DNA from 4 places in the Pseudomonas monachiensis genome. Region 4 is predicted to be linked to each of the others. Evidence: predicted binding sites of a transcription regulator. Region 4 holds the regulator's gene; each other region holds the start of a gene.
The links. The regulator FliA, encoded in region 4, starts transcription of late flagellar genes. The targets are predictions, from matches to a motif close to CTAAAGTTTNNNNNNNNNNNGCCGNTAA.
Positions count from the first base shown of each region.

Region 1: the regulator FliA is predicted to act here: its motif matches at 5,289-5,316, upstream of ACMDB8_RS21945 (methyl-accepting chemotaxis protein).
Region 2: the regulator FliA is predicted to act here: its motif matches at 4,567-4,594, upstream of motA (flagellar motor stator protein MotA).
Region 3: the regulator FliA is predicted to act here: its motif matches at 5,052-5,079, upstream of flgM (flagellar biosynthesis anti-sigma factor FlgM).

Region 1 is NZ_CP178857.1:4,900,657-4,907,888, forward strand. It holds gene argJ (bifunctional glutamate N-acetyltransferase/amino-acid acetyltransferase ArgJ) at 1-83, opposite strand, end outside; gene secA (preprotein translocase subunit SecA) at 204-2,939, opposite strand; gene ACMDB8_RS21935 (DUF721 domain-containing protein) at 3,247-3,702, shown strand; gene ACMDB8_RS21940 (helicase HerA-like domain-containing protein) at 3,796-5,274, opposite strand; gene ACMDB8_RS21945 (methyl-accepting chemotaxis protein) at 5,463-7,232, shown strand, end outside.
Region 2 is NZ_CP178857.1:461,983-469,214, forward strand. It holds gene serB (phosphoserine phosphatase SerB) at 1-1,102, shown strand, start outside; gene asd (archaetidylserine decarboxylase) at 1,222-2,082, opposite strand; gene ACMDB8_RS01995 (rhodanese-like domain-containing protein) at 2,101-2,916, opposite strand; gene ACMDB8_RS02000 (HDOD domain-containing protein) at 2,958-4,496, opposite strand; gene motA (flagellar motor stator protein MotA) at 4,664-5,515, shown strand; gene motB (flagellar motor protein MotB) at 5,677-6,723, shown strand; gene ACMDB8_RS02015 (toll/interleukin-1 receptor domain-containing protein) at 6,775-7,232, opposite strand, start outside.
Region 3 is NZ_CP178857.1:4,709,113-4,716,344, forward strand. It holds gene flgE (flagellar hook protein FlgE) at 1-339, opposite strand, end outside; gene flgD (flagellar hook assembly protein FlgD) at 371-1,093, opposite strand; gene flgC (flagellar basal body rod protein FlgC) at 1,109-1,552, opposite strand; gene flgB (flagellar basal body rod protein FlgB) at 1,556-1,963, opposite strand; gene cheR (protein-glutamate O-methyltransferase CheR) at 2,301-3,128, opposite strand; gene ACMDB8_RS21075 (chemotaxis protein CheV) at 3,174-4,106, opposite strand; gene flgA (flagellar basal body P-ring formation chaperone FlgA) at 4,190-4,948, shown strand; gene flgM (flagellar biosynthesis anti-sigma factor FlgM) at 5,116-5,442, shown strand; gene ACMDB8_RS21090 (flagella synthesis protein FlgN) at 5,491-5,958, shown strand; gene ACMDB8_RS21095 (flagellar brake protein) at 6,051-6,797, shown strand; gene ACMDB8_RS21100 (MFS transporter) at 6,863-7,232, opposite strand, start outside.
Region 4 is NZ_CP178857.1:1,605,705-1,612,936, forward strand. It holds gene flhB (flagellar biosynthesis protein FlhB) at 1-3, shown strand, start outside; gene flhA (flagellar biosynthesis protein FlhA) at 233-2,362, shown strand; gene flhF (flagellar biosynthesis protein FlhF) at 2,374-3,702, shown strand; gene fleN (flagellar synthesis regulator FleN) at 3,819-4,649, shown strand; gene fliA (RNA polymerase sigma factor FliA) at 4,646-5,386, shown strand; gene ACMDB8_RS07175 (chemotaxis response regulator CheY) at 5,554-5,925, shown strand; gene ACMDB8_RS07180 (protein phosphatase CheZ) at 5,947-6,735, shown strand; gene ACMDB8_RS07185 (chemotaxis protein CheA) at 6,790-7,232, shown strand, end outside.

The sequences.
Region 1 (7,232 bases), 3.0 Mb from region 4:
CGCTTGATGCCGGCCGAGGCGATACCGAGTTCAAAACCGGCAACCGGGTGCAACGTTGGCAAAGGACCAAGACCAACAGCCATGAATGCGCTCCTTTATAAATGATGTCAGCACCGTTTCAGCAGAACGGTGGTTCGAATGGTAAAACGCCGCGACGGCAGAAGCCGGTCGCGGCGCGGGTATTTCAGCGTTTGAAACGGGTTTTACTGGATCTGCCCGTGGCAATGCTTGAACTTCTTGCCCGAACCGCAGTAGCACAACTCGTTGCGACCCAGTTTCTGCTCGTTGCGAACCGGTGCGGCCGCGAGGGCAACATCGACCTCTTCGCCCAACACTTCCGGCTGTTCAAGGCCTGGCGCCTCTTCATGCAGGAACTGCATGCGAGCGGCCAATGCCTCGGCTTCCTGACGCAGACGCTGCTCTTCTTCGATCGGGTCTTCGCGGCGAACCTGAACGTGGGACAGCACACGGATCGAATCGCGCTTGATCGAATCCAGCAATTCGGAGAACAGGGTAAACGACTCGCGCTTGTATTCCTGCTTCGGGTTCTTCTGGGCATAACCACGCAAGTGGATACCGTGACGCAGGTGATCCATGGTCGACAGGTGGTCTTTCCACAGGTCGTCCAGCACGCGCAGAACGATTTGCTTCTCGAAGCTGCGCAGCGCTTCGGCGCCCGCCTGGTCTTCTTTCTCGTTGTACGCCGCGATCAGTTCCTGCATCAGTTTCTCGCGCAGGGTTTCTTCGTACAGGTGATCGTCTTCGTCGAGCCATTGCTGGATCGGCAGCGTGACACCGAAATCGCTCTGCAATGCAGCTTCCAGACCAGCCACGTCCCACTGTTCAGGCAACGACTGCGGAGGAATGTGCGCACTGACGGTGGCGTCGAGCACGTCCTGACGGAAGTCAGCGATGGTCTCACCGATGTTGTCGGCGGCCAGCAACGTGTTACGCATGTGATAGATCACTTTACGCTGTTCGTTGTTGACGTCGTCGAACTCGAGCAGCTGCTTGCGAATGTCGAAGTTGCGGCCTTCAACCTTGCGCTGGGCCTTTTCGATGGCGTTGGTCACCATGCGGTGCTCGATCGCTTCGCCAGGCTGCATGCCCAGGGCCTTCATGAAGTTCTTCACCCGGTCAGAGGCGAAGATGCGCATCAGGCTGTCTTCCAGCGACAGGTAGAAACGGCTGGAACCGGCGTCACCCTGACGACCGGCACGACCACGCAGCTGGTTGTCGATACGGCGCGATTCGTGACGCTCGGAGGCAATCACCTGCAAACCGCCCGATTCGAGCACTTGCTGGTGACGCTTCTGCCAGTCGGCCTTGATCTGGGCAATCTGCTCAGGGGTCGGGTTTTCCAGGGAAGCCACTTCCACTTCCCAGTTACCGCCCAACAGGATGTCGGTACCACGACCGGCCATGTTGGTGGCGATGGTCAGTGCGCCCGGACGACCGGCCTGGGCAATGATCTCGGCTTCCTTTTCGTGGAACTTGGCGTTCAGGACCTTGTGTTCGATGCCTTCCTTCACGAGCAGGCTGGACATGTGCTCGGAGGTTTCGATGGTGGCGGTACCGACCAGAACCGGACGGCCCGCGGCCATGCTTTCCTTGATGTCGGCAACGATTGCCGCGTATTTCTCGTCGGCGGTCAGGAACACCAGGTCGTTGTAGTCTTTACGGGCCAGCGGCTTGTTCGGTGGAATCACCATGACCTGCAGGCCATAGATCTGGTGGAACTCGAACGCTTCGGTGTCGGCCGTACCGGTCATGCCGGACAGCTTGTTGTACAGACGGAAGTAGTTCTGGAAGGTGGTCGACGCCAGTGTCTGGCTTTCGGCCTGGATGTTCAGGTTTTCCTTGGCTTCGATGGCCTGGTGCAGGCCTTCGGACAAGCGGCGGCCCGGCATGGTCCGGCCGGTGTGCTCGTCGACCAGTACGACCTGACCGTCCTGCACGATGTATTCGACGTTGCGATGGAACAGCTTGTGCGCGCGCAGGCCGGCGTAGACGTGAGTCAGCAGGCTCAGGTTGTGCGCCGAGTACAGGCTCTCGCCTTCAGCCAGCAGGCCGATGCGGGTCAGCGTTTCTTCGACGTACTGGTGACCGGCTTCGTTGAGTTCGACCTGACGGGTCTTCTCGTCGACGGTGTAGTGACCGGCCTGGGTGACCTCGCCTTCGACTTCTTCAACGTGCAGCTTGAGCTGCGGGATCAGCTTGTTGACCTCGATGTACAGCTTGGAGCTGTCTTCGGCCTGACCGGAGATGATCAGCGGCGTACGGGCTTCGTCGATGAGGATGGAGTCGACTTCGTCGATCACGGCAAAATTGAGTTCGCGCTGGAATTTTTCTTCCATGCTGAACGCCATGTTGTCGCGCAGGTAATCGAAACCGAATTCGTTGTTGGTGCCGTAGGTGATGTCTGCGGCGTAGGCAGCGCGCTTCTCTTCCGGCGGCTGGAATGGCGTGACAACGCCGACCGTCAGGCCGAGGAATTCATACAGCGGGCGCATCCAGTTGGCGTCACGGCGGGCCAGGTAGTCGTTCACCGTCACAACGTGCACGCCGTTGCCGGACAGCGCGTTGAGGTAAACGCCCAGTGTTGCCACCAGGGTCTTGCCTTCACCGGTACGCATTTCCGCGATCATGCCTTCATGCAAGGTCATGCCGCCGATCAGCTGGACATCGAAGTGGCGCATGCCCATGACACGCTTGCCGGCTTCGCGGGCGACCGCAAAGGCTTCTGGCAGCAGATTGTCGAGGGATTCCCCTTTGGCGATGCGGGCCTTGAACTCGCTTGTCTTGGCACGCAATTGATCGTCCGAAAGGGCCACCATTTGCTCTTCGAAGGCATTGACGAGTTGCACCGTCTTGAGCATGCGCTTGACTTCACGCTCGTTCTTGCTTCCAAAAAGTTTCTTTAACAAAGGCGCAAACATATCGGCAGGATCTTCCACACTAAAGGGATGGAGGGCGGCCCCGTGAGTCGCCCGTGCAGCCCTCATGGCCGCATGCGAACGAGCATTCTACCCGGAAACGATGGAGAGGAAAGTGGCGATATTCCACGATGCTGGCACAGCGCTTTGACGGGGCTCACTTAAAATAAGGGCGTTTTGCTCAACTTCAAGCCGTTCAAGACAGAAGTTAGTTGTTGATTTAATGGGTAAAGCGCCCACAAAAGCAATGGGCGGGTGCATCCGGCGCTTTCTGCTACCATGGCGCCTCTGTTACTTCAGGTGTCTGATCATGGCATTTCGCCCACTTACGGCCAAAGTACCTGCCGTTCTACTACGCGAAGCCAAGCCGCTGAAGGCCATTCTCGGCCACGCTCAACGCCTGGGTCACCTGCAACGCTTGCTCGAAAGCCAATTGCAACCCGCCGCTCGCGAGCATTGCCACGTGGCTTCCTGGCGCGAAGGCAGTTTGTTGCTGATTGTCACCGACGGTCATTGGGCAACCCGCCTGCGCTACCAGCAGAAGCGCCTGCAACGGCAACTGCAAATGTTCGACGAGTTTGCCAATCTGACCCGGATCCTGTTCAAAGTTCAACCGCCGACCGTTCAGCAAGGTGCGACCGGGCATACCATGGACTTGTCCAACGACGCGGCAGCGACCATTCAGGCCACGGCCGACGGGATCAGCGACCCGAATCTGCGGGCAGCGCTGGAGCGGTTGGCGGCGCATGCCAAAACCAAAGGTTAAAGACAAGATCAAAAGATCGCAGCCTCCGGCAGCTCCTACATTTAAATTTGCGAGCAACCCGTAGGAGCTGCCGAAGGCTGCGATCCTTTGCTTTCAGCGGCGTTTTTTGCTGCCCAGCAACGAGCCCATCAAGCCGCGCACCAACTGTCGGCCAATCTGGTTCGCCGCCTGTTGCATCGCCGATTTCAGCGCCTTCCCAGCCGCTGTGCCGAGGAACTCTCCGGCCTGTTCGGTGAAACTCGGTTCCTGTTTGCCCTGCTCCGCTTCGGGCTCAGGTGCCAGTCCCTTGCGTCCCACCAGCACCTCATAGGCTGATTCGCGATCGATCGGTTGGTCATAACGCCCTTTGAACGGTGAGCCTGCGATCAACATCGTGCGCTCGGTTTCAGTCAAAGGCCCGATCCGCGATTGCGGTGGTGCCACCAATACCCGCTGGACCATTTCCGGCGTGCCCTTTTCCTGCAGGGTGCCGACCAGCGCCTCACCGATCCCGAGCTCGGTCAGCACCGACAACGCGTCGAACGCAGGATTCGGCCGGAATCCTTCGGCCACCGCGCGCAGGGACTTCTGCTCCTTGGCCGTGAACGCACGCAGACCGTGCTGGACGCGCAAACCCAACTGCGCCAGCACATCATCCGGCAGGTCACCCGGCGACTGGGTGACGAAATACACGCCCACGCCTTTCGAACGAATCAGCCTTACAACCTGTTCCAGACGATCACGCAATGCCTGGGGCGTACCGTTGAACAACAAGTGAGCTTCGTCGAAGAACAATGCCAGCAAGGGTTTTTCGGCATCGCCACGCTCCGGCAGTTGCTCGAACAGTTCGGCCAACAGCCACAGCAGGAACGTCGCATAGACTTTCGGCGCCTCATGCACCAGGCGGCTGGCGTCCAGCAAATGAATGCGCCCACGGCCATCCGCCGTGGGTTGCAGGATGTCTTCGAGTTGCAGCGCCGGCTCGCCGAACAGGGCTTCGGCGCCCTGTTGCTCCAGGGTCGCCAGACGTCGCAGCAATGCCTGGCTGGAGCCGGTGGTCATCAATGCCGCATCGTCGCCCAGCAACTGGGGGTTGTCCCGCAGGTGATTGAGCAACGCCTTCAGGTCCTTGAGATCGAGCAACAACAGGCCTTCGCGGTCCGCCACCTTGAACGCGGCGTAGAGTGCCGATTGCTGACTGTCGGTCAACTCCAGCAGGCTGCCCAGCAGCAGCGGCCCCATTTCACTCAAGGTTGTGCGTAAAGGATGACCGGACTGACCGTGTATGTCCCACAACGTCACCGGATAAGCCTGAGGCTTGTGGTTGAGCCAGGGCATCCCGGCAATCCGCTCAGCGATCTTGCCCTGGGGGTTGCCGGCGGCGCCAAGGCCGCACAGGTCACCCTTGATGTCGGCGGCGAACACCGCTACGCCGGCATTGCTGAAGGCTTCGGCCATTCGTTGCAAAGTGACGGTCTTGCCGGTGCCGGTCGCGCCCGCGATCAATCCGTGGCGGTTCGCCAGGCGCATGGCCTGGGCAATCGGCTGCCCTTCGAGATCTGCGCCGATAACGAGTTGCAATGAGTCAGGCATTTGGTCACCCATGATTAATCTTTGGTCCTGCACGGCCGATAGAGATAACGACAAAGCAGTCAGACACGATCTGGTCGGAAATTTCCCTAAGGAGAGTCGGAAAATTCACTTGCTTTCAACCTTGCCCGTCGTGCGTCCCTTTATAAAAGCACGCGCTGGACATTAAGACCTTAGCGGAACCCCAAGCCATGAACAAAAATCTGCGTTTCAGCCATAAAATCCTGCTTGCCGCCGCCCTCATTGTGATTGCCGCCTTCGCCTCATTCACGCTGTACAGCGACTATTTGCAGCGCAATGCCATTCGCGAAAACCTGGAAAATTATCTGCAGGAAATGGGCGCGGTAACCGCCAACAATATCCAGACCTGGTTGAACGGGCGCAGCCTGTTGATTGAAAACCTGTCACAAACTGTTGCGCTCAACCCCGATGCCGACAACGTTTCCAGCCTGCTTGTACAAAAAGCCGTGACCTCGACCTTCATGGGTGCCTACCTCGGCAACAAGGATGGCTCGTTCATCATTCGCCCGGACAGCAAGATGCCCGATGGCTATGATCCACGTGCACGCCCTTGGTACAAAAGCGCGCAAGGCAGCAGCGGTTCGGCATTGACCGAGCCTTATATTGATCTGGCTTCCGGCCAACTGGTGATCTCCATTGTCGACAGCGTCATCAAGGACGGCCAGAACATCGGCGTGGTCGGTGGTGACCTGAGTCTGCAAGTGATCGCCGACAGCCTTGGCACGCTGGATTTCGACGGCATGGGTTATGCCTTCCTGGTCAGCTCCGATGGCAAGATCCTGGTACATCCCGACAAAGCGCTGGCGATGAAGGCGCTCAAGGATGTCTACCCGCAAGACACGCCGGCTATCAGCAGCGCAATGAGCGAAATCCAGGTCGATGGCAAAACCCGCATCGTGACCTTCACCCCGATCAAAGGCTTGTCATCGGTCAACTGGTACATCGGTGTGTCGGTCGACAAAGAAAAAGCCTACTCGATGCTCAGCGAATTCCGCGCCTCGGCTGTGGTTGCGACCATTATTGCCGTGGCCATCATCATCGCCCTGCTCGGCATGCTGATTCGCATCCTGATCCAGCCGCTGCACGTCATGACCCGTGCCATGGCCGACATCGCCGACGGCGAAGGCGACCTGACCAAGCGCCTGACCATCCAGAACAATGACGAATTCGGCACACTCGGCACCGCGTTCAACCGTTTCGTCGAGCGCATTCACGGCTCGATCCGCGAAGTGTCCTCAGCCACCGGGCAAGTCAACGAAGTGGCATTGCGCGTAGTGGCCGCTTCCAACTCGTCGATGTTCAACTCCGACCAGCAAGCCTCGCGCACCAGCAGCGTCGCGGCCGCGATCAACCAGCTCGGTGCCGCAGCCCAGGAAATTGCCCGTAACGCCGCTCAGGCTTCGAGCCAGGCCAGCGATGCCCGCAACCTGGCCGAAGACGGCCAGCAAGTGGTGGACCGCAGCATCGCGGCGATGAATCAACTGTCGAGCATGCTCAGTGCATCGAGCTCCAACATCGAATCGCTGAACAGCAAAACGGTGAACATCGGGCAGATTCTCGAAGTGATCACCAGCATTTCCCAGCAAACCAATTTGCTGGCACTCAACGCCGCCATTGAAGCCGCCCGCGCCGGTGAAGCCGGTCGTGGATTTGCCGTGGTGGCGGACGAAGTGCGCAACCTGGCACATCGCACACAGGAATCGGCACAACAGGTGCAAACCATGATCGAGGAGTTGCAGGTCGGCGCCCGGGAATCGGTCAGCACCATGAGCGACAGCCAGCGCCACAGTCAGGACAGCGTGGAAATCGCCAACCTCGCGGGCGAACGCCTGAACAGCGTGACGCTGCGTATCGGTGAAATCGACGGCATGAACCAGTCGGTGGCTACCGCGACGGAGGAACAGACCGCCGTGGTGGAGTCGATCAACGTCGACATCACC
Region 2 (7,232 bases), 1.1 Mb from region 4:
GGTGATCCACGACACCTTGTCGTTCGGTATCCTGGTTGAAATTCCCGACACCGAACAAGGCAGGTCCGTGCTCAAGGACATCCTGTTCAAGGGCTATGAGCTCGATCAACAGGTGCGTTTCACGCCGGTGTCCGAAGAGGATTACCAGCAGTGGGTCGGCAACCAGGGCAAAAAACGCCACATCGTGACCCTGTTGACCCGCAAGGTGACGGCCGGGCAGTTGCAGGCCGTGAGTTCGATCACCGCCAAATATGGCCTGAACATCGACCACATCGATCGTCTGTCCGGGCGCATGCCGCTGGACACGCCGGCCGACAAGGGCAAGGGCTGCATCGAGTTTTCCGTGCGTGGCGAAGCGGCTGATCCGCAGGCGCTGCGTGCCGAATTCCTCAGCGTTGCCCAGGAACTGAATGTCGATATTGCCTTCCAGGAAGATTCGCTGTTCCGTCGCAACCGTCGCCTGGCTGTGTTCGACATGGATTCAACGCTCATCGAAGCCGAAGTGATCGATGAACTGGCCAAGGCTGCAGGCGTCGGCGACAAAGTGTCGGAAATCACCGAGCGGGCGATGGCCGGCGAACTGGATTTTCGCGCCAGCTTCAAGGAACGCCTGGCCTTGCTCAAGGGGCTGGACGTCAATGTGCTGGACTCCATCGGCGCCTCGCTGCGCCTGACCGAAGGTGCTGAAACCCTGTTCGCCGAACTCAAGCGCCTGGGCTACAAGACCGCGATTCTGTCAGGTGGCTTCACCTACTTCGCCAAGCAATTGCAGGCCAGGCTGGGTATCGACTACGTGTTCGCCAACGAACTGGAAGTGGTCGACGGCAAAGTCACCGGCGTGGCGGTCGAGCCGATTGTCGATGCGCAGCGCAAGGCGGATTTGCTGAAGGAACTGGCACACAAGGAAGGCTTGCGCCTGGAGCAGACCATTGCGGTAGGCGATGGTGCCAACGATCTGCCGATGCTGGCGATTGCCGGGTTGGGTGTGGCATTCCGCGCCAAGCCGCTGGTCAAGCAGTCGGCGAAGCAGGCGATTTCCACCCTCGGGCTGGATGGCGTGTTGTATCTGCTGGGCTTCCGCGATCGCGACGGCCAGCTCTAGGCACCACAAATAAATGTGGGAGCGAGCTTGCTCGCGATAGCGGTGTATCAGTCAACGAAGATGTCGACTGACACTATGCAATCGCGAGCAAGCTCGCTCCCACATTAGATCTCTACAGATCAGGCCTTTGGCAGGCCCATGCCCTGGCCCATCTGCACCGCAGTACCGGCGGTCATTTCTTCAGCCCACTTCACCTGATCCGGCCCGAACAGCACGACAGCGGTCGAACCCAGTTTGAAGCGTCCCAGCTCCGCACCTTTTTCCAGGTGGATCGGCGCGCGCGCGGCTTCGTCGTAGCGGAAGGTTTTCAGCTCGCGCTTCGGCGGCGTGACCAGGCCGGCCCACACCGTTTCAATCGACGCCACGATCATCGCGCCCACCAGCACCACGGCCATAGGCCCGCGCTCGGTGTCGAAAATGCACGCCACGCGCTCGTTGCGGGCGAACAGTTCCGGAACGTTTTCAGCGGTGGTCTGGTTGACCGAGAACAGACGGCCCGGGATGTAGACCATCTCGCGCAGGGTGCCGGCCAGCGGCATGTGCACGCGGTGGTAGTCCTTCGGCGACAGGTAGATGGTCGCGAAGTCACCACCCATGAACGGCGCAGCATTTGCCGCATCGCCACCCAACAGTTCCAGCACGCTGAAGCTGTGGCCCTTGGCCTGGAACACGCGGCCGTGCTCGATCGGGCCGAGCTGGCTGATCGCACCGTCGGCGGGGCTGAGGATCGCGCCAGGGGTTTCGTCCAATGGACGGGCACCGTCTTTCAATGCACGGGTGAAGAACGCGTTGAAGTGCTCGTAGGCGGTCAGGTCTTCGACCAGCGCCTGGGACATGTCCACCTGATAACGCTTGGCGAACCAGGCGGTAAAGGCATTCTTGAACCAGCGAACGCGGCATTCGGCGATGCAGCCGGCCAGTCGCGAGAGCAGGTTGTGGGGCAGCAGGTACTGGCCGAGGAGAAACAGACGCTTGTTCATTAACGGTCCTTAAAAATCTTAAATTTCTACCGGGGTATCGGGATGGTTGCCCCATTCGCCCCAGGAGCCGGCGTAGCCTTTGACCCGCGGATAACCGAGGGATTTGGCCACCAGATAGGTGAAGCCAGAACGATGGTGAGTCTGGCAGTGGGTAATCACTTCTTTGTCTTTGCTGATCCCGAGTTGTTCGAGGATCTGCGGCATGTCGGTGCGGATGCGCAACTGGCGTGCCCGATCCATGCCCGCGGTCCATTCGAAATTGACCGCGCCGGGAATGTGCCCGCCCTTGGCTGCCAGGACTTTCTCGCCGGAGTACTCCTGCGGCCCGCGTGCATCCCAGATTGCCAGGTCGGCGGCGCCGAGACGGCTTTGCAGGTATTCGCGGGTGGCGGTGGGTTCGTCGTGCAAGGTCAGTGAAACCGGTCCGCCCACCGGTGGCGGGATCTGGATCGACATGGGCAAGCCTTCCGCCAGCCAGGCCGTCAGGCCGCCGTCGATATAGTGGTACTTGCTGTGGCCGATGACATCCAGCAGCCAGATGAAGCGCCCGGCCCAACCGCCGCCTTCGTCGTCATACACCACGTAGATCGCGTCGGGGTTGTGTCCCAGTTCACCAAACAGCGCTTCGAGTGCTGCCTGCGGGGGCATCAGCCCCGGGGCGGGGGCCTGGCCGAGCTGTGTGCGTTTCGGGTCGACAAAGCGTGCGCCGGGAATGTGCCCTTCGGCGTAGCGGGCGGGACTGGTCAAGTCCACCAGAATCAGTTCGCGGGCGTCGAGGCGAGGGAGCAAGTCGCTCGGCTCGATCACCAGCGGCAAGCCAGAGAAGTCAGACATGTGAGGTCTCCAGAGCACAAAAGGGAGGATTGTAACGCAGCTTATTGGCCACGGTGGCTAAAGCTGTGCAGGGCTTTTTCGATGCACTGCGCGGTTTTGCCGAAGGCCTGTACGGAAATTTCCGAAAACGGCCCGCCGCCTTGATCCGCCACGATGATCATGATCACCCGGCCATTGTTGACCAGCGAGCGCAGCAGCAAGTGTTCACCATTGAACTGCGAACGCAGGCTGTTGGGCAGCAGGGCCGAGAATTGCGCGTTGTTGGTTGGCGTCAGTCGCACCTGGGCCTGTTGCGCGAGCAGGCGTTGCAACACGTTGCTCTGGCTGACCACGAAATTCAACCCGGCAGCCTCCTTCGGCAGGCCGGCCGTTTGGTGCACGCGCAGATTGGCGTGGGTGCGGTCGGCCATCAGGATCATCACCCGGCGCATGCCGCAGGCCACGAGGGCGTCCCGGGCGGCGATGGTCAAGTGCATGGCATTGGTGAAACGACTCGGCTCGACCAGCAGTTCGGCGCATTGCTTGCGCCACTTCGCCAGGTCTTCGGCGGTGGGTGCCGCTGCCGGCAGCAAGCCTGCGTGGACACGGTTCATGCCCCACGGCCAGATCAGCGACTCGGCGGGGTGCCAGAGGTCGGGCATGGCGTGTTGGCGTGCGCTGTTGGCGGCTTGCTGGTGCAGTTGTTGCTGCAGCTCGTCCATCGGCATTTGCAGGTAAAGGCTGGTCAGGTACTGCCAGCGCTCACTGTGGGGGCTGTCCCAGGCGTGTTGCGCCGACAGCGCCAGCCCGTTGGCCAGCAGCACGGTGTTGGCCGGTTGATTGAGCCAGCGGCGCAGGGTCGGATCGTCATCGAGGCGGTTCTGCTGGCGCAGTGGATGCTCGCTGTCACGGGCAATACGCAGGACCTTCACCAGTTCCCGCTGCTCGGTGAGCAGCAGTCGATAGCCTTGCTGCACCCAGATCGGCAGGTGCCAGACCTCCACCAGTGCCTGGCCAATCTCCAGCAGGCGTACGCCAAACAGTTGCTGTTCGACTTTGCGTGCCGATTCACCTTTATGGATGACCCGCAGCTCCCAGTCTTCGAGCAGTTTCGGATGGGTCAGCGCCAGCGGCCACAGGGGCGAAAGAAACAGCAGGCTGCCCCAGTGGATGTCCTGCCACAGGCGCGCCAGGCGACTGGCAAAAAAGCCGTTGGCCTGTTGCGTGGCGTGCTGGCTGATCATCTGCAACTGACGCAGGGCTTTGGGAATCTCGGACTGGGGTTCGGCGGGCAGGCGCGCGAGCAGTTCTTCGGTGCGTTTCAGGCCGAGGCGATTGATCGCAACTTCAAGGTTTTCCGCAGGCTCGGTCATGCCGCCGTGGGTATGCCGGTTGGCTTCGCGAATCACGCTCAAGGCCAGGGCCGGGCTGCCTTGCATGAGGTCGGCGATATCGCGCAACGAGCTGCGATTGTCGCGGATGGCCTTGCAGACCCGGTCGTGGCTGGCTTGCGGAACCGGCAGGCGCACGCCATCGAGAAGCTTGACCCAGCCTTCGAGAGTGGTCGGTTTCGGGGTTGGGGCGTTCGTTTCGTTAACCATGGTGGGAGGCGATCATCGTCAACAGTACCTGTGCCCGCAAGGGGTCAAATTAGCTTTTCGCCTGAACTGGCTATAGTCTGGCGCAGTTTTGCCGATAAGTAGAAGAAGAGATTTTTTAACTTCCGAATATGACCTTGAACCCGACTCAGTAAGTGCTCTCCTAACCTATGGCTAAAATTATCGGCATCATCGTCGTATTCGCGAGCGTGCTCGGCGGATACGTGCTTTCCCACGGCAAGATTGCCGCCCTGATCCAGCCTTTCGAGGTCATGATCATCGGCGGCGCGGCCCTCGGCGCCTTCTTGCAGGCCAACCCCGGCTATATGACGATGCACGTGCTCAAGAAGTCCCTGAGCATGTTCAGTTCGCGTTTCAACCACGCCTTCTACCTGGAAGTGCTGGGCCTGATCTACGAGATCCTCAACAAGAGCCGCCGCGAAGGCATGATGGCCATCGAAGGCGACATCGAAGATGCCGCCGCGAGCCCGATCTTCGCCAAGTACCCGACGGTGCTGAAGGACGAGCGCATGACCGCGTTCATCTGCGATTACCTGCGCATCATGTCCTCCGGCAACATGGCTCCCCACGAGCTGGAAGGCTTGTTCGACATGGAGCTGTTCAGCCTCAAGGAAGACCTTGAGCATCCATCCCACGCCGTCAACGGCATCGCCGATGCCATGCCTGGTTTCGGTATCGTCGCGGCGGTACTGGGGATCGTGGTGACCATGGCTTCGTTGGGTGAGGGCGACCAGAAGTCCATCGGCCTGCACGTCGGTGCGGCACTGGTGGGTACCTTCTTCGGTATTCTCGCCGCCTACGGCTTCTTCGGCCCGCTGGCCCATTCTCTGGCCCACGATGCCAAGGAAGAGCTGAACGTCTACGAAGCCATCAAGGCCTCGCTGGTGGCTTCGGCTTCCGGCATGCCGCCATCGCTGGCCGTGGAGTTCGGGCGCAAGGTCCTGTACCCGGCGCACCGTCCAAGCTTCGCCGAGCTGGAACAAGCGGTTCGCGGTCGTTAGTGCTTTGTTTCGCAAATACGCTCCTTTTTGGCGAGTGACTGTTGTTGCCAGACAAGGCGCCGCGACGAGTCATAGCCCGCTATGGCGAGGAGCGGCAACGCAGTATGGCGACAACAGGCACCGTCAAAAAGGAACAGTATTTGTGAGACAGAGCACTCTCCATGGAAAATAACCAGCCGATAATCATCAAGCGCGTCAAGCGCATCGCCGGCGGGCATCACGGGGGCGCGTGGAAAATCGCCTTCGCCGACTTCGCCACGGCGATGATGGCGTTCTTCCTGGTGTTGTGGCTGCTGTCCACCGCCACGCCGGAACAGAAGATTGCCATCGCCGGTTACTTCAAGGACCCGATCGGCTTTTCCGAAAGCGGCACGCCCTACATCATCGATCTGGGCGGCACACCGACCCTGGCGCCGGAAAACACCCTCAACCCGGAGGTGAAGTCCCAGCCACAACCGGACAAGGTCACCATCGATACCGATCAGGTCGAAGGCATGGCCGAGCAGGTCGAAAAAGAGCGCCTCGAACTGTTGCTGCAAGAATTGCAGAACAAGGTCGAAGAAAACCCGCAGATGCAGAAGTTCAAGGACCAGATCCTGTTCGAGATCACTCAGGACGGCCTGCGCATCCAGATCATGGACGCGGAAAACCGCCCGATGTTCGACTCAGGCTCAGCTCGCTTGAAGCCGTATTTCGAAGACATCCTGCTGGCCATGGCCGACACCATCAAGGCGGTGCCGAACAAGATCAGCATCAGCGGCCACACCGATGCCAAGCCATACACCGGCACCGGTGATTTCGGTAACTGGGAGCTTTCGGCCAATCGTGCCAACGCCGCACGGCGTGCGCTAGTGGCGGGCAGCTATCCGGATGCTCAGGTGGCACGGGTGGTCGGCTATGCCTCGTCGGCCCTGTTCGATCGCGAGCATCCGTTCAACCCGGTGAACCGCCGTATCGACATCGTCGTACTGACGAAAAAAGCCCAGCGTGCGATCGAAGGCTCGCAAGGCGCGGAGCCTGCTCCTGATGCACCGCAAGGTTCGGCCGCTCCGGGAGCTGCACCGGCTGAGCCGGTCGACCCGAACGCGTTGCCGGCGGACAAGGAACCGCTGCCGGCTCATGAACTGCGTGAGCGTCTGAACCTGTTTGATGGCCCGGCGCCGAAACCGGGCGAGCCAGCCAAACCGGCTGAACCGCCCAAACAGTGACCGATAAAAAAGCCGACAGCGATGTCGGCTTTTTTGTCGGCGTTTTCTACGTTAAAAGCCGCGGATGACTCGGGACTTGAGGTCGGCGTGAAAGCGATCCGCATTGGATTTGTTGACGCTGCGCACCGACTCGCTACCGGTCACCGAATCCAGTGACATCGAACGCTTGAGCGTCGACTCGTTGCGATAGGCATCGATAAAGAAGTCGATGTCCCGGTCGCTGATCAGCTTCGGCCATTTATCTAGGTACAGCGGCAGCTCGGTCGGGCCGGTCTTGAACGAGCAGATACGCCGATTAGTGATCGTCGCCTCACCGATTTCGAACGGCACCCACCAGGACAGCGCGGTTTTCTCCGATACCACTGCCAGCAGGTGCGTGCATTCGCTGATGTTGCGGGTGATCACCCCGGTGATGTCGTCGGTGGTCTGGGATTCGGCATCCAGCACGTCGAGGTAGGTCTTGATGTTGGCCTGGATCAGGCGTGTGTTGATGTGAACCGCGTGGGCGC
Region 3 (7,232 bases), 3.1 Mb from region 4:
GTAGCCTTCCTTATCGGTCTTGAACGTACCGGCACGGCTGTAGGTCAACGAACCGTTGTTGCTCAGTACGAAGAAACCGTTGCCCTGGATACCCATGTCGAGCACGTTGCCGGTGTTGCTCACGTCACCCTGGCCGAACTGCTGGGAAACGTTAGCCAGGCGCACGCCGTTGCCGACTGTCTTGCTGCCGGTGCCCAGGCGGGTCGCCGAGTACACGTCTTCGAATTCTGCACGGGACGATTTGAAACCGGTGGTCGCGACGTTGGCGATGTTGTTGCCGGTCACGTCCAGTTGTTTGTTGGCTGCATAGAGACCGCTAAGGCCGATATTAAAAGACATCATCCACTCCTTTATGCCGTGTTAGTCGGCTCTACATACCAATGGTTTGTACTTTGGACAGGGCAATGCTGCCCAGCCCGGCCAGATTGAGCATCAACTCACCACCGGTCTGGCTGATGGTCACACTGTTGACGGTCGCCGGCAGATTAGTGATCAACGCGACGGACTTGCCATCGATGGTGGTCGTGGCACCGAAGGTGTAGGTGCCAGCGGCTACCGTCTCACCCGCATCGTTCTTGCCATCCCAGATGAAGCTGGCGTTGCCGGCTTTCTGCGAACCGAGGTCGATGGTGCGCACGGTCTTGCCGGCCGAGTCGGTGATCTTCAGGGTGGCGGACGCCACTGAAGACGGCACGACTACCGTGCCGCTGAGGCTCTTGGTGGTATCGACTACGGCCTTGTCGCCCGGAGCGATGACCGAACGGCCCACCAGCGACGACGCCTGCAGGGCCTGGGACGAGTTGTAGTTGCTGGCCAGGCCGGTCACCGTATCGTTGAGCGTGGTGATGCCTTCCAGGCTGCTGAATTGCGCCAACTGAGCGACAAACTCGCCGTTGTCCTGGGGTTCCAGCGGGTTCTGGTTTTTCAACTGCGTAACCAGCAACTGCAGGAACGCATCCTTGCCCAGGGCCTTGCTGCCCGTGGCGCTGCCGGTGGCCGACGCGAGGCCGTCAGTCGTGGTGGTGGTCTTGATCGAAGAGTTGGCCAGGATGTCGTTGAGGCTCAAACCACTGGTGGAATCGGTAACACTCATCTGAGTCGCCCCTTATCACTGACCGAGGGTCAGGACCTTCTGCATCATGGTTTTGGCGGTGTTCATCATTTCGGCGTTGGTCTGGAACGAACGGCTCGCGGAAATCATGTCGGCCATTTCCTCCACCACGTTGACGTTCGGGTAGTAGACGTAACCCTTGGCATCGGCCGCCGGATGATTCGGCTCGTAGCGCGCCTCGAGGTTGCTCTGGTCTTCAACTACACCCAGCACCTGAACACCCTGACCGGCGGCGTCCTGGCTCTGGAACAACGAATCGCTGCCGCCGCTCTGCCCGCCCTGGAACATGGTGGCGAATACCGGGTGACGCGCACGGTAGGTCTGGTCGATGCTCGACGAGACGGTCTCGGCGTTGGCAATGTTCGAAGCGACGGTGTTCAAACGCGTGGTCTGCGCACTCATGCCGCTACCGGCAATGTTGAAAACACTGGATAGAGACATGGCTTACTCTCCGCGCAGGGCTGACACCAGCCCTTTGAATTTGCTGTTGAGCAGGGTGAAGCTGGCCTGGAAACCGATCGCGTTTTCCGCGTACGCTGATTGTTCAAGCTGGGCGTCCACGGTGTTCTGGTCGATCGACGGTTGCATCGGCGTGCGATACAGCAACGACTCGTCGCCATTGCCCAGGCCCTCAGCTTCGATATGACGGTTGTTGGTCATGTTCAAGGCGAAGGTGCCGCCTTTGGTTTTCTCGTTCTGCTCGGCGAGCACTTTCGAGAAGTCCAGATCCCGAGCCTTGTAGTTCGGGGTATCGGCGTTGGTGATGTTGTTGGCCAGGACTTCGGCACGCTGGGCGCGGAAGCCCAGGGCTTGTTCGTGGATACCGAGCGCTTTATCGAAGCTGATGCTCATGTCGGGAAACCTTCGGGTGACCTGATTTTTCGTAGGATCAACTTAGCAAGCCCCATGCCAATTCAAAAAAACCCGGAAACCGGGGCTTTGCCGGCCATGGCAACGCGGCAATGCCAGAAAAGCGGCAACGGTTTTCCGCCGGATGCCGCTTTTCTGCCGCTTGTCCTACGCACACTCCCCCCTGTAGGAGCTGCCGAAGGCTGCGATCTTTTGATTTTGCTTTTCAAGATCAAGATCAAAAGATCGCAGCCTGCGACAGCTCCTACGTGATGCAAAAGCGCCGCGCATAAAAAAGGAGTCCCGGAGGACTCCCATTTTTATGCGCGGCGCTTTTGCATCACTTCGCCTGGTAAATGATCCCCGGGCTGCACTGGACCATCTGGTAATGATCCGGCAAACCGTTCAGCGCTTCGGAAGCACCGAGGAACAGGTAACCGCCCGGCTTCAACGTGCTGTGGATGCGCAACAGGATGTCCTTCTTCACCTCGGCGGAAAAGTAGATCAGTACGTTGCGGCAGAACACGATGTCGAACTTGCCGAGGCTCGCGTAGCTGTCCAGCAGGTTGAATGAACGGAACTCCACACGGCTTTTGATAGGCGCCTTGATCGCCCAGCGCCCCGGCCCTTTCGGGTCAAAATAACGCTGCAGGCGCTCGGGCGAAAGACCGCGGCCGATGGCCAGGCTGTCGTACTCGCCGGTCTTGCAGTTGTTCAGCATGGTACCGGACAGGTCGGTGGCAACAATCTGCACGCCCATCCGCAACTGGCCCATGTTGACCCGCTCGAATTCGTCGATGGACATCGACAGCGAATACGGCTCCTGGCCCGACGAGCACGCCGCCGACCAGATGCGCAGGCGCTGGCCGGGACTGGCCTTGATCGCTTCGGGCAGTACCTTGTTCTTCAAGACTTCAAACGGGTAGGTGTCACGAAACCACAGGGTTTCGTTGGTGGTCATGGCGTCCACCACCTGCTCGCGCAAACCGCTGCGCGGCTGGGTCTGCATGCGCTGAACCAGTTCGCCCAAAGACTTGATGCCTTGCTGTTCCATCAGTTTGTTGAGACGGCTGGAGACCAGGTACTGCTTGTTTTCACCGAGCAAAATGCCACAGGCTTTTTCCAGGAATACCCGGAACTGTTCGAAATCCAAATTACCCGTAGACAATGATGCCGCCTCTTAAATCGTGTTGACTGCCAGGGGCACGGGCCCCTAGCTGATATCTGCTGCCTTGATCCGGTCGACTACCCGGGATGCCAGGTCATCAGGACGGAATTTGGCCAGGAAGTCATCGGCACCGACCTTCTTGACCATCGCCTGATTGAATACCCCCGACAACGAAGTATGCAGGATGATATGAAGCTTTTGCATGCGCGGGTCGTTGCGGATTTCCGCCGTCAGCGTGTACCCGTCCATCTCCGGCATCTCGATGTCGGAGATCATCATCAGGAACTCTTCTTCCGGCTTCTTGCCCTCGTCGACCAGTTTGCGCAGGTAGTCCAGCGCTTGCCGACCGTCGTTCAACGCCACCACTTCGACGCCGACCGTTTGCAGGCAACGCGTGACCTGCTTGCGCGCCACCGACGAGTCGTCGACCGTCAGCACGCGCAACGAAAGCGCCTTGTGCTGGGTTTCGACATCCACCACACCAACGGAAATCGCTTCCGGCGTCGGAGCCACTTCCGCCAGCACCTTTTCGACGTCGATGATTTCGACCAACTGATTGTCGACCCGCGTCACCGCCGTCAGGTAGTGATCGCGCCCGGTGCCCTTGGGCGGCGGATGGATCTCCTCCCAGTTCATGTTGACGATGCGCTCCACCGAACGGACCAGGAACCCCTGGGTCTTGGTGTTGTACTCCGTGATGATCACGAAGGGGTTGTTCTTGTCCTTCAACGCGCCGGAGCCGGTCGCCATCGCCAGATCAAGGATCGGAATGGTCGCCCCCCGGATGTTCGCCACGCCGCACACGACAGGACTGGATTTGGGCATCAGCGTCAGTTTGGGGCATTGCAGCACCTCCCTAACCTTGAACACGTTGATCCCGTACAGTTGCTGGCCGTCGAGACGGAACAACAACAGCTCAAGGCGATTCTGCCCCACCAGTTGCGTGCGCTGGTTTACCGAATCCATTACACCAGCCATGCCCAGACTCCTACACCAACGCCAAGTGTTGTTGCGACGCGCCTTCATCACTAAACGGCACGGCGCTTGCTTTTTTAATCGTTATGAACACAGAACCGACATTTTTTCGACGCCTGACCACACCCTACCGCAAATTGCCCGGCGTGCTGGCGGCTGTTTGCCTGTTCAACGCTGGCAGCCCTGCCCTTGCTGACGCGGTTACCTTGCCTGACATGCTTATCGGCGTCACTCAGGGCTTTCTTGAATTCACCGTAGAAGACTATCTGGCTACCAGTCAAACGGAAGGTCGCTACGAGATCCAGGTCAACCCGCTCGATCCGCGCATGCACATGCCCATGTGCGACAAGGAATTGACAGCAACGCTCGAGAGTCCCAAGCCGCTGGGACGGGTCACGGTCAAGGTTCGCTGCGAGGGTACTTCCCCCTGGACAGTGTTCGTACCCGCTCAAGTCCGCCTGTTTCGCGAGGTCGTGACCAGCGCCCGGCCACTGCGCCGCGCCGCCATTGTCGAACCTGGAGACGTGATCCTGCGCGAGCGCGATATCAGCCTCATCAGCCAGGGCTACCTGACCTCCCTCGATCAGGCGATCGGCCAGCGACTGACCCGACCAATGGTCGCCGACCAGGTAATTACCCTGGTGAACATCGAGCAGGCCGAAGTCATTCGCAAGGGCGATCAAGTGGTGATAACCGCCCGCAGCGGCACCCTCAGCGTGCGCATGCCGGGCGAAGCGCTGTCAAACGGCAGCCTGAGCGAGCAAATCCGGGTGAAAAACCTCAACTCCCAACGAGTCATCAAGGCGCAGGTCATGGCACCGGGGCAGGTGGAAGTGTCCATGTAAGGCGCTCTGTTCATCTGAATGTGGCGCTTGCCGCGGCTGTTCCCTAGACTGTGCTCCATGCAGGGCAAGCGCTGACGCGCGCAAGGTTCATTGATAAATGAGCCTAAAGTTTTCCAGGGAATGGCCGAAACCATGGCAAGCGTCCAAATTCCCAGAGGTTTTTTATCATGGTCATCGATTTCAGCCGTTTGAACAGCTCCTCGTCCCTGACGGGCAGTACACGTACCAGCGCCAGCAAGGAAAGCGCCGAAGCCGGCAAATCCGCGCCGCTGGAGTCCGCGGCCGAACAGGCCGGCACCGTCAAAAGCGGGGAATCGGTACATCTCAGCAATGAGGCTCAACAGTTGCAGAAGGTCACTGACAAGCTGCGCGATCAGCCTGCCGTCGACAACGCCCGCGTGGCCGAGTTGAAAGCAGCGATTGCCGATGGCAGCTATAAAGTCGACAGCAACCGTGTAGCCAGCAAACTGCTCAACTTCGAAGCCCAGCGCTAGGCCACCGCCGGCGCCAGGCTTTTGGACGCTTAAAACCCAAGGCCAGCCATGCACGACACTCATCTACTGCAACTGATCACCGACGACTTTGCCCCAGCGCAACACCTGCTGGAGTTACTGCAGACCGAATCCCTCGCATTGCATGGCCGCGACATGCCATTGCTCGAGAACATCCTGGCGCAGAAACAGGCGTTGATCGTTTTGCTCGAACAGCATGGCCGCAAGCGCAGTGAAATCCTCGCCAGCCTCAACCTGCCGACCAACCGCAGCGGCCTTGAGCAATTGGCCGGCCAGTCGAGCATTGGCGAGCAGTTGCTGGCGCAAAGTGACGTGCTGACCGATCTCCTGGCCCAGTGCCAGGCCATCAACGCCAACAACGGCCAGTCGATCCTCACTCAGCAGGCCGCTACAGCCACCCAGCTGAAAATCCTCACCGGCGGTGAAACCCCGGCGCTTTACGATGCCAGCGGAACATTCTCCAAGCTTGCCAAGCCACGCCCGCTCAGTCAGGCATGAAGCGGTCAACGCCCTCGCTCTATCAAGACGCGCAACATACTGGCAAACTGCTAGTCTGCCGTAGTCAAATTTTGTCTGGAGATTGATTAACCGTGTCCAATGCCTTATCCGTGGATGATGCTCCGCAGCCACCCAAGGTGCTCTCCACGCCCTTGGAAATCTCCAGCAACCTGCGCCAGCTGCTCGAAAGCCATGACCCGCTGATCATCACGTTCCATGAGCGCAGCCAGCGCTTCCAGAGCTACCTGGTGGACCTGGACCGTGACAGCAACATGATTGCCCTGGACGAAATGATTCCCCGTGATGGCGAGCGTTACCTGCTGGCGGGCGAGCCGTTCAGGGTCGAAGGCTTCCACGAAGGCGTACGCATTGCCTGGGAAAGCAACGGCCAGTTGAAAATCGACGAATCCGGTGGCAGCCGCTGCTACCGCGGCCCCCTGCCCCATGAAGTGGTGTACCACCAGCGCCGCAATGCGTTCCGCGCCGCGCTGAAGCTGGCACAGCTGGTCAACGTCAACCTGGACGGCGAAAAGCTCAAGGCGCCGATCAGCGGCAAGCTGCTGGATATTTCCGCTACCGGCTGCAAACTGCGCTTCGACGGCGACATCACCGGCAGCCTGCAACTGGGTCAGGTCTACGACCGTTTCAACGCCGACCTGCCCTTCGGCAAGATGACCGCACCGGTCGAGTTGCGTTATCTGCACTTCGAAGAAAGGATTTCCACCACCTTCGCCGGCGTTCGCTTTCACAACATGAGCGGGCTGGTGCAGCGTCAGGTCGAACGCTTTGTCTACCAGTTGCAACGCGAAGCACGCCGCTTCGACAAAGACGACATGTGATAGAGCGCCAACAAGAAAACGGGCAGTCCCTTGCGGTGACTGCCCGTTTTTTTTGTGCCCCGGTATTAAGGCCTGGCTTCGGTAAAGCTTTGCTCGCGGCCGGAGTCAGGGTCTTCTGGCGGCTGATCGGATTCAGGTCCTGATTCGGCTGGCGGTTCCGGATTCACCGGATTGCACATCTGGTCCTGCACCACCTGTTCATCGACCCGCGGATCCAGCGCAGCCACCAGCGGCGAACTGGACATACTGTCCGGCATTGCCACGTGGTGCAACGGTGCATCGTCCACCTGATGCAGGTTGGTCACGGCTTTCGGCCGGATCCGCCAGACCAGCACCAACGCAAAGAACGTGAAGAATGCATACAGGCTCTGGCTGCCGAACAGCTTCATCAGCACCCCGGCCGCCAGCGGCCCGATACTGGCACCGACACCGTAG
Region 4 (7,232 bases):
TGAGTTTCGCGCTGCTGCTGATGGCCCCTTCGCGGGCAAGCCCGCTCCCACAGGTTCGGCGATAACTTGTGGGAGCGTGGCTTGCCCGCGAAGGCGTCAGTCCAGGCGATGCATATCCCCCTGAAAAAACACTCTATTTCTCCTGCCGCAAAAGTTGGAAAGCTTCTTGCAGTAGCCGCCCTGCGCCTGCTTCAGGCGTCAAAAGTTTGCTTTAAAGGAACGGGGAAAACCGGTGGATCGCTCTCAGTTAATCAACAGTGCCCGCACAAACGTTGCCGACCTCAGTCGGGGCAATCTGGGCGTGCCGCTGTTGCTGCTGGTCATGCTGGCGATGATGATGTTGCCGGTGCCGCCGTTCCTGCTGGACGTGTTCTTCACCTTCAACATAGCCCTGTCCATCGTCGTGCTGCTGGTGTGCGTCTACGCCTTGCGGCCGCTGGATTTCGCGGTGTTTCCGACCATTCTGTTGGTGGCGACACTGTTGCGCCTGGCGTTGAACGTGGCCTCCACGCGGGTGGTGATGCTCCACGGTCAGGACGGCCATGCCGCCGCCGGTAAGGTGATCCAGGCCTTCGGCGAGGTGGTGATCGGCGGTAACTACGTGGTGGGTATCGTGGTCTTCGCGATCCTGATGATCATCAACTTCGTCGTGGTGACCAAGGGTGCCGGGCGGATTTCCGAGGTGAGCGCGCGTTTCACTCTCGATGCGATGCCCGGCAAGCAAATGGCGATCGACGCCGACCTCAACGCCGGCCTGATCGATCAGGCCCAGGCCAAGGCCCGTCGTTCGGAAGTGGCCCAGGAAGCCGAGTTCTACGGATCCATGGACGGTGCCAGCAAATTTGTCCGTGGTGACGCCATCGCCGGCCTGTTGATCCTGTTCATCAACCTGATCGGCGGCATGGCGGTCGGTATCTTCCAGCACGGCATGACCTTCGGCGACGCCGGCAAGGTGTATGCGCTGCTGACCATCGGTGACGGTTTGGTGGCGCAATTGCCATCACTGTTGTTATCGACAGCAGCGGCGATCATGGTGACCCGTGCTTCCGGTTCGGAAGACATGGGCAAGCAAATCAATCGCCAGATGTTCGCCTCGCCCAAGGCGCTGGCGGTGGCAGCGGGCTTGATGGCGGTCATGGGCCTGGTGCCCGGCATGCCGCATTTCTCGTTCCTGAGCATGGCGGCGCTGGCGGCCGGTGGCGCTTACCTGTTCTGGAAAAAGCAGAACGTCGCCAAGGTGCAGGCCCTGCAAGAGGTCAAGCGCCAGCAGGAGTTGCTGCCGTCGCCGGCCCGCGCCCAGGAAACCAAGGAGCTTGGCTGGGATGACGTGACGCCGATCGATATGATCGGCCTGGAGGTGGGTTATCGCCTGATTCCGTTGGTGGACCGCAACCAGGGCGGCCAGTTGCTGGCGCGAATCAAGGGCGTACGCAAGAAACTGTCCCAGGACCTGGGCTTCCTGATGCCCACGGTGCATATCCGCGACAACCTCGACCTGGCCCCAAGTGCCTATCGCCTGACCCTCATGGGGGTGATCCTGGCCGAAGCGGAGATTTACCCGGATCGCGAACTGGCGATCAACCCGGGGCAGGTCTACGGCACGCTCAACGGCATTACCGCCAAAGATCCGGCTTTCGGCCTGGAGGCGGTCTGGATCGAAATCAGCCAGCGCGCCCAGGCGCAATCCCTCGGTTATACGGTGGTCGATGCCAGTACAGTAGTGGCTACCCACTTGAACCAGATACTCTACAAGCATTCCAGTGAACTGATCGGTCACGAAGAAGTGCAGCAACTCATGCAATTGCTGGCCAAAAGCTCGCCGAAGCTGGCCGAGGAGCTGGTGCCGGGCGTGGTTTCGCTGTCGCAGCTGCTCAAGGTGCTGCAAGCGCTGCTGGCCGAACAAGTGCCGGTGCGCGACATCCGCAGCATTGCCGAGGCGATCGCCAACAATGCCGCCAAGAGTCAAGATACCGCCGCGCTGGTGGCTGCCGTGCGGGTTGGCGTATCCCGCGCAATCGTCCAAAGCATTGTAGGCACTGAGTCGGAGCTGCCAGTCATCACGCTGGAGCCCAGGTTGGAACAAATATTGCTCAATAGTCTGCAGAAGGCAGGACAAGGCTCGGAAGAGGGCGTTCTGCTGGAGCCAAGCATGGCTGAGAAGCTGCAACGTTCGTTGATTGACGCGGCGCAGCGTCAGGAGATGCAAGGTCAGCCGGTGATTCTGCTGGTGGCCGGTCCGGTTCGCGCGATGCTCTCGCGATTTGGCCGGCTCGCAGTCCCGGGTTTGCATGTGTTGGCTTACCAGGAAATCCCTGACAACAAGCAAGTGACCATCGTTGCGACAGTAGGGCCCAACGGCTGAGGTAGTGGTTTATGCAAGTTAAGCGTTTTTTCGCCGCCGATATGCGTCAGGCCATGAAGCTGGTTCGCGATGAGCTGGGCGCTGATGCGGCCATTATTGGCAACCGCCGGATCGCCGGGGGTGTCGAGCTGACGGCTGCGCTGGATTACAAGCTGTCGGCGCTGGCGCCGCGGGTTCCGAACATGGAACTCGAAGACGAGCTGCGCAAGACTCAGTCGCGGATCGTCACCGCCCAGGCCGAATTGAGTCTGCGTGGCGATGGCGAGAGCGACAATGCAACCAATCGCCAGTTGTTCGCCGGCTTGCCGTTGACCGCCGCCGAGCCGCTGATCGAACCGACCTACGCCGAACCCCGTCGTCCTGTACCGGCCGTTGCGCCAGCGTCCGCTGGCGTGGACCCGCGGGCGTTCGACTCGATGCGTTTCGAGCTCAACAGCCTGCGCGAACTCATGGAAGTGCAACTCGGCTCCCTGGCCTGGAATCAGCTGCAAGGCAGCCGTCCGGACCAGGCCAACCTCTGGCGTCGCCTGCAACGCATCGGCCTGTCCGGCCCGCTGTCACGTGACCTTTTGGCGATGATCACCGAAATCGAAGAACCCCGTCAGGCCTGGCGCATGTTGCTCGCGCACCTGGCGCGCATGATCGTTACCCCGGAAGTCGAGCCGCTGGAAGAGGGCGGTGTGATTGCCATGGTCGGCCCTGCCGGCATGGGCAAGACCACCACCCTGGCCAAGCTGGCTGCCCGCTACGTGCTCAAGTACGGCGCGCAGAACATTGCGCTGGTGAGCATGGACAGCTTCCGCATCGGTGCCCAGGAGCAGCTCAAGACCCTGGGGCGCATTCTCAATGTGTCGGTGACCCACGTCGATCCGGGCCAGTCCCTGGTGCAGGCGCTGGAGCCATTGCTGCGCAAGCGCGTGGTGCTGATCGATACCGCGGGCCTTCAGGCCAGCGATCCGGCCCTGCGCATGCAGCTCGAAAGCCTGGCCGGTCGCGGCATCCGCTCGAAAAATTATCTGGTCCTGGCAACCACCAGCCAGAAACAGGTTCTAACGGCCGCTTATCACAGTTACAAGCGTTGTGGGCTCGCAGGCTGCATCCTGACTAAACTGGATGAAACGGCAAGTCTGGGCGAGGTGTTGAGCCTTGCCATCAGTCATGAACTGCCGGTGGCTTACCTGACCGATGGCCCGCGGATCCCGGATGATTTGCATCTGCCGCGTCGTCACCAGTTGGTCAGCCGCGCCGTGAGCGTACAAATGCAGGAAGAACCCAGCGAAGAAGCCATGGCTGACATGTTCGCTGACATCTACCACAGTCCGACCAAGCAGGTTGGCTGAGGTAAAAATGAACAGTTTTTGTACCTACATCGATGGTCTGCCATGCATTGTTCCGTTTGTGAACGCGCAGCCAGTAATGTGGCCTCCGTCTATGCAAGACAAGGTAAAGAAATAACATGGGCAGCATGCATCCCGTACAGGTGATCGCGGTGACCGGCGGCAAAGGTGGCGTCGGGAAAACTAATGTGTCAGTGAACTTGTCCCTGGCTTTGGCCGAGCTTGGCCGGCGCGTCATGCTGTTGGACGCCGACCTTGGACTGGCGAACGTCGACGTTCTGCTGGGCCTGACACCCAAACGTACCCTGGCCGACGTGATCGAAGGCCGCTGCGAACTGCGCGATGTATTGCTGCAGGGACCCGGCGGCATCCGTATCGTTCCGGCCGCATCCGGCACTCAGAGCATGGTGCATCTGAGCCCCGCGCAACACGCCGGCCTGATCCAGGCCTTCAGTGATATTGGCGACAACCTCGACGTACTGGTGATCGACACCGCTGCGGGCATTGGTGACTCGGTAGTCAGTTTCGTCCGCGCAGCCCAGGAAGTGCTGCTGGTGGTGTGCGACGAGCCGACCTCGATCACCGATGCCTACGCCTTGATCAAGTTGCTGAACCGCGACTACGGCATGAACCGCTTCCGCGTCCTGGCCAACATGGCCCAGAGCCCGCAGGAAGGACGCAACCTGTTCGCCAAGTTGACCAAGGTCACGGATCGCTTCCTCGACGTCGCCCTACAATACGTTGGTGCGGTGCCTTACGACGAAAGCGTGCGCAAGGCCGTGCAGAAGCAGCGCGCCGTCTACGAGGCCTTCCCGCGTTCCAAGTGCTCGCTGGCGTTCAAGGCCATCGCGCAGAAGGTCGATACCTGGCCGCTGCCGGCCAACCCGCGCGGACACTTGGAGTTTTTCGTCGAGCGGCTCGTGCAGCAGACAGCAGGACCTGTTCTATGACAGCCAGCGGCTACAACCTCTACAAGAAGTCGGCACGCGATGCGCAGTACGAGCTGATCGAGCGTTACGCGCCGCTGGTTAAACGCATTGCCTACCACTTGCTGGCGCGTTTGCCGGCCAGTGTCCAGGTCGAAGACCTGATCCAGGCCGGGATGATCGGCCTGCTTGAAGTGTCGACCAAATATGACGCCAGCAAAGGCGCCAGTTTCGAGACGTACGCGGGCATTCGAATCCGCGGCGCCATGCTCGATGAAGTGCGCAAGGGGGACTGGGCGCCACGTTCGGTTCACCGCAATACGCGCATGGTCAGCGATGCCATTCGCTCGATTGAAGCGAAAACCGGCCGTGACGCTAAAGATCACGAAGTTGCGGCCGAACTCCAATTGAGTCTCGACGATTACTACGGGATTTTGAACGACACCCTGGGCAGCCGGCTGTTCAGTTTCGACGATCTGTTGCAGGACGGCGAACACGAAGGGCTGCACGAGGATGGCGCGAGTGCTCATCTCGAGCCGTCACGCGACCTGGAGGATGAACGCTTCCAGGCGGCGCTGGCGGATGCGATTGCCAATTTGCCGGAGCGTGAGCGACTGGTGTTGGCGCTGTACTACGACGAAGAGTTGAACCTCAAGGAAATCGGTGAGGTCCTGGGGGTCAGCGAATCGCGGGTCAGCCAGTTACACAGCCAGTGCGCGGCCCGTTTGCGGGGGCGTTTGGGGGAGTGGCGAGCGCGCTGAAGGCAGTGTGGGGACACTGCGAACGAGGCTGGTGTGGTGTTGAACTGCGCCGGTCGCGATCTGTTGTGCTCCAGACAGTCATTGAGTGCTTTGCCGGATTGATTGAAATGGCGCGTCCAGGTGCTGGGCGCGTTTAAGACTGCTTGGAGGTCGAATTGGACAAGAACATGAAAATCCTCATCGTTGATGACTTCTCAACGATGCGGCGGATCATCAAGAACCTGCTGCGTGACCTTGGGTTCACCAACACCGTCGAGGCCGACGATGGCACTACCGCCATTCCGGTGCTCAACAGCGGAAGCATCGACTTTCTGGTAACGGACTGGAACATGCCTGGCATGACCGGTATCGATCTGCTGCGCCACGTGCGTGCCGATGAAAAGCTCAAGCACCTGCCGGTGCTGATGGTGACCGCTGAAGCCAAGCGCGAGCAGATCATCGAAGCGGCCCAGGCCGGCGTTAACGGCTATGTGGTCAAGCCCTTCACGGCCCAGGCGTTGAAAGAAAAAATCGAGAAGATTTTCGAACGCATCGGTTGATGAGTGCGCCACGGGGGAGCTATGGGCAATAACGAAACTTCATTGGGCGATTTTGAATCGACCCTGAAAAAACACGCCGTCGAATTGGTCGAGAGCCTTGAGAAAGGCAAGTTCGGCGACGCGGTGCAATTGATCCATGAGCTCAACCAGACCCGTGACCGCGGCCTGTATCAGGAAGTGGGCAAGCTCACTCGCGAGCTGCATAGCGCGATCGTCAATTTCCAGATTGACCCGCACATGCCGCAAGCCGAAGAAGTGTCGCAGATCACCGACGCCACCGAGCGCCTGGGGTATGTGGTCAAGCTGACCGAGGCGGCGGCCAACCGCACCATGGATCTGGTGGAAAATGCCACGCCGCTGGTCAATGGCCTGGCCGATGAAGCCAAGGTGTTGAGCGCGGACTGGGGGCGCTTCATGCGCCGCGAAGTCGGCGCCGAAGAGTTTCGTGAACTGGCCCGGCGGGTCGACGGCTTCCTGACGCGCAGCGGCACGGACAATCGCGCGGTGTCGGGCAACCTCAACGACATCCTGCTCGCCCAGGATTACCAGGACCTCACAGGCCAGGTGATCAAGCGTGTGACCCAGTTGGTCACCGAAGTCGAAAGCAACCTGCTCAAGCTCGTGCTGATGGCCAGCCAGGTGGACCGCTTTGCGGGCATCGAACATGACCGTGAAGCGATGCTTGCTGAAAAAGATCCACAAAAACATCTCTCTCAGGGTGAAGGTCCGCAGATTCATGCCGATAAAAGAGAAGACGTTGTGTCCGGTCAGGACGATGTGGACGATTTGTTATCCAGCCTGGGATTTTAGAGTTTTAGAATTTTAGGTTTTTTGGGTTTTTAGACCTGTAGGAGCACCCCCTTAATGAGCTTCGGCGCCGATGAAGAGATCCTTCAGGATTTCCTGGTTGAGGCCGGCGAGATTCTAGAGCAACTGTCCGAGCAACTGGTCGAGCTGGAAAGCCGTCCGGATGATGCGGATCTGCTCAATGCAATTTTTCGCGGTTTTCACACTGTAAAAGGGGGCGCCGGCTTCCTCCAGCTCAACGAGCTGGTGGAGTGCTGCCACATCGCCGAGAACGTGTTCGACATCCTGCGCAAGGGTGAGCGTCGCGTCGACTCGGAACTGATGGACGTGGTTCTCGAAGCCCTGGACGCGGTGAACAGCATGTTCAGCGAGGTCCGCGAACGCAGCCCGATCACGGCCGCGACACCGCAACTGCTCGCGGCGCTGGCCCGGTTGGCCGAGCCGCAATCGGCTGACGAAGTGGCGCCTGCGCCCGTCGCCGAGGTGATTGAAGAACCGGT